DNA from 2 places in the Lactococcus sp. LG606 genome. Region 1 is predicted to be linked to the other one. Evidence: riboswitches for the same ligand, from Rfam matches in the RefSeq annotation. Region 1 holds a riboswitch; the other holds the start of a gene.
The links. Region 1 has a riboswitch for lysine ahead of J0J35_RS00300 (ABC transporter permease subunit). Riboswitches for the same ligand answer to the same signal wherever they lie in the genome.

Region 1 (3,195 bases):
TTGTCCCTTGGAAAAAGAGCTCAGTTACTGAAATTACAGATAAGACTGATGTATCTTTGATATTAATGACAAATTCATTTCCTGTTGCTGGAAGAATATTTCGCAAGACTTGTGGTAAAACAACCTTGCGCATAGTTTGCCCATGCGTCATTCCGATAGCTTGCGCGGCTTCAAATTGCCCTTGATCCACAGAGAAAATACCGCCACGTACAATCTCCGACATATAAGCACCTGTATTGATGGACACAATAATTAGCGCAGCTAAGGTCCGATCCAAACTCAAGCCAAAAGCTAGAGCTGTTCCATAGTAAAGCACCATTGCTTGAACAATCATTGGTGTACCACGGAAAATTTCAATATAAGCTGAAATAAGCCAGCCAAATACTTTATGTAAAAAGGCTAAAAATTTATTACTAATTTCTGGAATAGTACGATAAACACCAATAAGAAGACCTAAAACCGTACCAATAATCGTACCAATCAAAGAGATGAATAAGGTCATCCCTGTACCATTAAGAAACTGTTTGCCGTTATCTCTTACAATACTGATAATTTGATCATACCAAGCGCCTTGTGTTTTAGCTTCTGGTTGAGCAGCAATCATTTCATCCATCAGTTCTTTTTGGTCTTGAGGTGTAAAACCTGTCAAAAAGCTATTAATTACAGGTAAGTTGGGATCATTTTTACGTAAACCTACTGCGACTGTTGTATCATCAGAGTTTGTGACAAAACCTTTTCCTTCGCCAAATTCAATCATTTTGAAGTCTGGATTTGCTTTCTCTGCTGTCACTCCTTCGGGACGTTCAGCTACATAACCATCGATGGCTCCACTTTGTAAAGCCACACGCATGCTTGAAAAATCTTTCATTGCTGTTTGCTTGTTAACACTTTCAATCTGGTCAATCATGTTATAGTGAAAAGTTCCCAGCTGAGCAGTGATTTTTGCACCAGAGAAGTCTGCTAAACTCGATGCTTGAGCAAAGGGACCGCCACTTTTGACCATCATTACAAGGTTAGATGTGTAATACGGTTCTGAAAAGGCGATTTGTTCTCTACGTTCCGCAGTTGGCGACATTCCTGCAATAATGCCATCGATTTTTCCGGATTTTAGAGCTGGCAGCAAGCCATCCCAACTTGATTTGACGATTACTAATTCTTTATTTAACTTATCAGCAAGTTTTTTTGCAACTTGTACATCGTAACCATTAGCCCATTGACCATCTACACCATCAATAGGGACAGCACCGTTGCTATCATCATATTGTGTCCAGTTAAAAGGGGCATATGCAGCTTCCATTCCGACACGGAACTGTTCTGCACTCACTTTTGAACTACCGATAAATAATACCGTAAACAACGTCGCGACAAGTAAGAATAAGTTTGTTCTTCTCATAATACTCTCTCTTTCATTTTTCCAAATAAAAAGCAACCTTTACACAGAGAGGTTGCTAAACGTTGTACGTGATTCATATTATCAGTAAGTAACGAATAGCACTCCGCAAAACTGCGACAGTTCAGCAAGTATCCCTTGCTGCCCCAACAAACTCACTTGGACGAGTGAATTCATTTCGGCAATGTCTCCTCCGTTTTACTTCAACGCTTGTCCAGCTCAGTAAAACTTCCTATTCATTGCGACCTCTATCATTTTATTTGTATATTGTATTTTAAATCTTAACCTTTTTTTAAACGAATGTCAACAATTTTCTCGAATTATCAAAAAACTCAAGAAATAAGATTAAAAGCCCAATAAGTACTTTTATATAATCACTAGATTTTTTATGTTTATTTAATCTTAGGAATTTTTAAAGTAAATTTCGATCCTTCGCCTACAATGGAAGTCACACTGACATCCCCGTCATAGTTTTCCACTATGCGTTGGATAATAGACAGACCAAGACCTGTTCCACCTATATCTCGATTTCGTGCTTTATCGGCACGGAAAAAGCGCTCAAAGACATGTTTTAAATCTTCTTGACTAATGCCATAGCCACGATCCTCAACTGTTGTAATAATGTATTTGTCATCTTCTTCTAGATGGATTTTCACTTCTTGGCGATCTTTAGGCGAGTATTTTATCGCATTATCAATCAAAATTTTTAAGCCTTGTTCATAATGGTTGGGATAAATATGAGCCAAACTACCCGGCGTCAAGTAATTCTCAACAGTTAAATTTAAATCAGGATGAATAAGGAGAAAGTTTTTCTTAAGAAAATTAGAAACTTCTGTTGGATCACAGATCAGATCTTCATCTTGAAAATCAATGCTTTCAAGACGGGCCAATGCAAGCATCTCCTCTAACATCGTTCTCATCGTGCTAACTTCTTCTATACTGGCCTGTAAAGACTCCTCAAGCACTTCAGGATCATTTTTCCCCCATCGATTCAAGAGATTCAAATGACCATCTAAAACTGCAAGTGGCGTACGTAGCTCGTGACTGACATCAGAAACAAAACGTTTCTGCTGATCAACGTAATCGTTAAGCTTAATCATCATGTCGTTATAAACAGTCGCCAGTTCTTCAATTTCATCGCCTGTTTGAATCACTACAGGTTTGAAATCCGCCTTCAAATTATTGGCACGTGTAGTAATCGCATCGTGCAAACGCTCTAGAGGCTTGATATAGCGACTTGCCATAAAATAACCGACAAACTGAGCAATAAAGAGAGCAATAATTTCTAAGATAATCAGGGCAATCAGCAGCTTTGTTCGCACGCTGTAATAATAACTCATATCATAGAAAGCCTGCACATAGCCAATCAGTTTCCCTGTTTTCTTAGAATGAACGGGTCGTTCAACCAAATAACCAGAATATTCACCAAATGTACGTACAGCATGAGTAGAATCCCCCACATCTTTCCTTAGCGGGAAACCATACGAATTGGTCGAATAAATCAAATTTTCACCGACATCAAAGACATAAAAAGACTTCCTAGAACCAATCATACTTCCAAGTGTTTCTAGCTCATTTTCTTTTCCCTGACTGGATGCTGTGTAGTCTTTGGCATAAGCCAAATAATTCGCAAGATTGTCCTCCGACAGTTTGCTTTCCGATTGGGACAAACTTTGCTCAACATTGTCCAGAGCTTTCATCATGTCCTCTTTTTCAGAATTGATGAAGGTTGTTATGGTCAGTTGATAAACTAATACTGTAAAAATAGTGAAGGTTATAAAACAAAAAATCGTATTTGCAAAGGC
Region 2 (3,195 bases), 570 kb from region 1:
GTAGTAATTTGCCCGATAACGATAATGATTGAAAGAATAAGAGCGATGATTGGCCCAATAGGGAACCATTTAGCATGGTAGCCTAACTCAGAAAGTTTGTGACCTTGTTTAATAAAAGCACGGCGGAAGCGGAAATGACAGATAGCAATTCCAATCCAAGCCAAGAAACCAGATAAACCGGAAGCAGCGACCAAATAGAAATAAATCTCAGTTCCGAAGATACTTGTTAAGAAGGCCAAAAGACCGATGGCAACAGTCGCTAAAATTGCATAAATTGGTACCCCGTTGCTTGTATTTGTTTTAGCGAAGATTTTCGGTGCATGCCCCTCTTTTGCCATACCAAAAAGCATGCGAGAAGCAGCATATAACCAAGAATTGGCAGATGAAATAACCGAGGTTAAGATGACAGCATTCATAACGGATGCAGCAGCAGCTAAGCCAGCACGTTCAAATACCAAGGTAAATGGAGAAACGGTAATGTCGCTTTGGGTTGCTGCACGGAGAAGACTTGGGTCTTTATAGTAAACCAAGGCACCGATTACGAATATTGAGAGGAAATAGAAAATAATAATCCGCCAAAAGACTTGTTTAATCGCTGAGGGTACATTTTTCTCAGGGTTTTCTGACTCGCCGGCTGCGATACCAACGATTTCTGTACCTTGGAAAGAGAAGCCTGCAATCATGAAGACAGCAATCATACCTCCAATACCCCCGACAAAACCATGATTTCCTCCAGCAGAAAGATTGCGTGCCACATCTGGCTTATAACTCATAACTCCAAAAATTGTTGCGAGACCAATCACGATAAAGGCGATAACAGCGATGACTTTAATTGTCGCCATCCAAAATTCTGCTTCACCATAAGCTTTAGCTGAAATGAGGTTAACCAAGAGGATGAGCGCAATCACAATAGTCGACCATATCCATGTGGGCACATGGGGCAACCAGAACTGCATAATAACACCAACTGTAGCTGCCTCAACCGCTACAGTAATTGCTGAGTTAAACCAATAGTTCCATCCCATAGCGAAGCCGAAAGCTTTATCTACATAACGGTCAGCGAAAGAAGCAAAAGAGCCTGATACTGGAAGATAGGAAGCCATTTCACCTAAAGACGTCATAAGGAAGAAAACCATGAGCCCAATGGCGACATAGGCAACTAACGCGCCTAAAGGTCCAGCTTGAGAAATCGTTGCGCCTGATGCAACAAATAGCCCGGTACCAATAGTTCCTCCTAAGGCAATCATTGTTAAGTGACGATGTTTAAGGCCACGTTTAACTTGCGTGGATGGCGTGGCCTCATTATTTGAAGTATTATCCATTACTTCTCTCCTAAATTTATAAATATTAATACAAAAAGCAATCCCTAGAGATTGCTAAACGTCAGAAAGATCTTTCATCCGAATAGCGCATCATGGTCATAGTTAGACCACGACAGTTTAACAGGTATTTCCCGCTAAACCAAGAAAAGTCGGTGAGCATAACTTTTCTTTCGGCAACCGCTCCTGGGCTAAACTTCTCAGCATGCTCTAGCTCTGCTTAGCTTATTATTGGTTGCGACCTCTATCGTTTATTAAGTATTTATGAATATTTTAGATTAATTTGAGAGGGATGTCAAGGACGAGCCTGCTAGATTTGAATAATTATACACGTTGTTGTTTAAAATTACAGATTTTTTTAATGTTTAGCCATTAAAAATCTAGACATTTGTTTTAGAGATTAAAAAGAGTTATAGTATAAGAAGAGATGATTGCGTTTTCATCTCAATTATATCTGGAGGTGGTTTTCAATGACGTTTACCCCAAAATATGTATCTCCAACTTACGCGGGAGAAAAAATAGTATGCGTAACCCGTAGCCAGGAAGGGGAAATCTCCCACTTATACCAGCGCTTTGATAGCCGTTGCAAGTTGCATTTTATCGTGAAAAAGCTTGGCTATTATCAATCGAAAGAAGGTGAGTATCGCTACATTCCAGCTAATGTGCTTGATGTAGTCGCTTAATAATAAAAAATGATGAGAAATCTTCTGCAGAGGCAGAGGGTTATTTTTTATTTTATAATAGAATAAATAAGATAAATCAACTTGCAAAATGTAGCTAAATTTGATAGAATATATACTTGTGAGTAAAAACTCATAACTTACACAGGCTCCAACCTGTGTCATTAGTCCAAAAGGAGGAAAAATCAATGACAAAATACGAAATTCTTTATATTATTCGTCCAAACATTGAAGAAGAAGCAAAGAAAGCCCTCGTTGAACGTTTCGATAGTATCTTGACTGACAACGGTGCTGCTAATCTTGAGTCTAAAGACTGGGAAACACGCAAACTCGCTTACGAAATTCAAGACTTCCGCGAAGGTATCTACCACATCGTAACTCTTGAAGCTGCTACTGATTCAGAAGCTTTGAGCGAATTTGACCGTCTTGCTAAGATTAACGGCGACATTCTTCGTCACATGATCACTAAAGTAGAAGCTTAATTCTAGTTTAGCTGGACAAATTTAAAGGAGAAGCATCATGATTAATAATGTTGTTTTGGTCGGACGCGTTGTGCGTGACCCTGAACTGCGATACACACCGCAAAATACTGCGGTTGCTACATTTACGATTGCTGTTAACCGTCGTTTTAAAAACGCGCAAGGCGAACGTGAAGCTGATTTCATTAACTGTGTCATCTGGCGCCAATCTGCTGAAAACTTGGCAAATTGGGCTAAAAAAGGTGCCTTGATTGGTGTAACAGGTAGTATTCAAGTGCGAAATTATGAGAACAAAGAAGGTCAACGTGTTTACGTGACTGAAGTATTGGCTGATAACTTCCAAATGCTTGAAAGTCGTGCCGCACGTGAAGGTGGCTCTGGTTCATATTCTGCACCACAGCAACAACAATCACAAAATCGTCCTTTTGCTGGCTCTAACAGCTCAGCAGGAAATTCAACACCTGATTTTGGTCGTGATGCAGATCCATTTGGTGGCTCACCAATGGAAATCTCAGATGATGATCTTCCATTCTAATAAGTAAGGCAGCTGTACAAGGCAGTCTATCTGAGCCCTATTCGTTGAGTATAAAAGCGGTATCCGTATTGACTTTTCTACTCAACAACATCATACAATAATATAAGGAGAAACACACTATGGCTTTTCAAAAACGTGGTGGCTTCAAACGCCGTAAAAAAGTTGACTTTATCGCAGCTAAC

Region 2: linked by a shared signal. The riboswitch ahead of J0J35_RS08220 (amino acid permease) and the one ahead of J0J35_RS00300 (ABC transporter permease subunit) in region 1 are both predicted to bind lysine.

What each region holds. Positions count from the first base shown of each region.
Region 1 covers NZ_CP071301.1:51,090-54,284, reverse strand. The annotation lists gene J0J35_RS00300 (ABC transporter permease subunit) at 1-1,393, opposite strand, end outside; lysine riboswitch at 1,482-1,649, opposite strand; gene J0J35_RS00295 (HAMP domain-containing histidine kinase) at 1,783-3,195, opposite strand, start outside.
Region 2 covers NZ_CP071301.1:1,666,711-1,669,905, reverse strand. The annotation lists gene J0J35_RS08220 (amino acid permease) at 1-1,322, opposite strand, end outside; lysine riboswitch at 1,398-1,574, opposite strand; gene J0J35_RS08215 (hypothetical protein) at 1,790-2,002, shown strand; gene rpsF (30S ribosomal protein S6) at 2,188-2,481, shown strand; gene ssb (single-stranded DNA-binding protein) at 2,519-3,013, shown strand; gene rpsR (30S ribosomal protein S18) at 3,133-3,195, shown strand, end outside.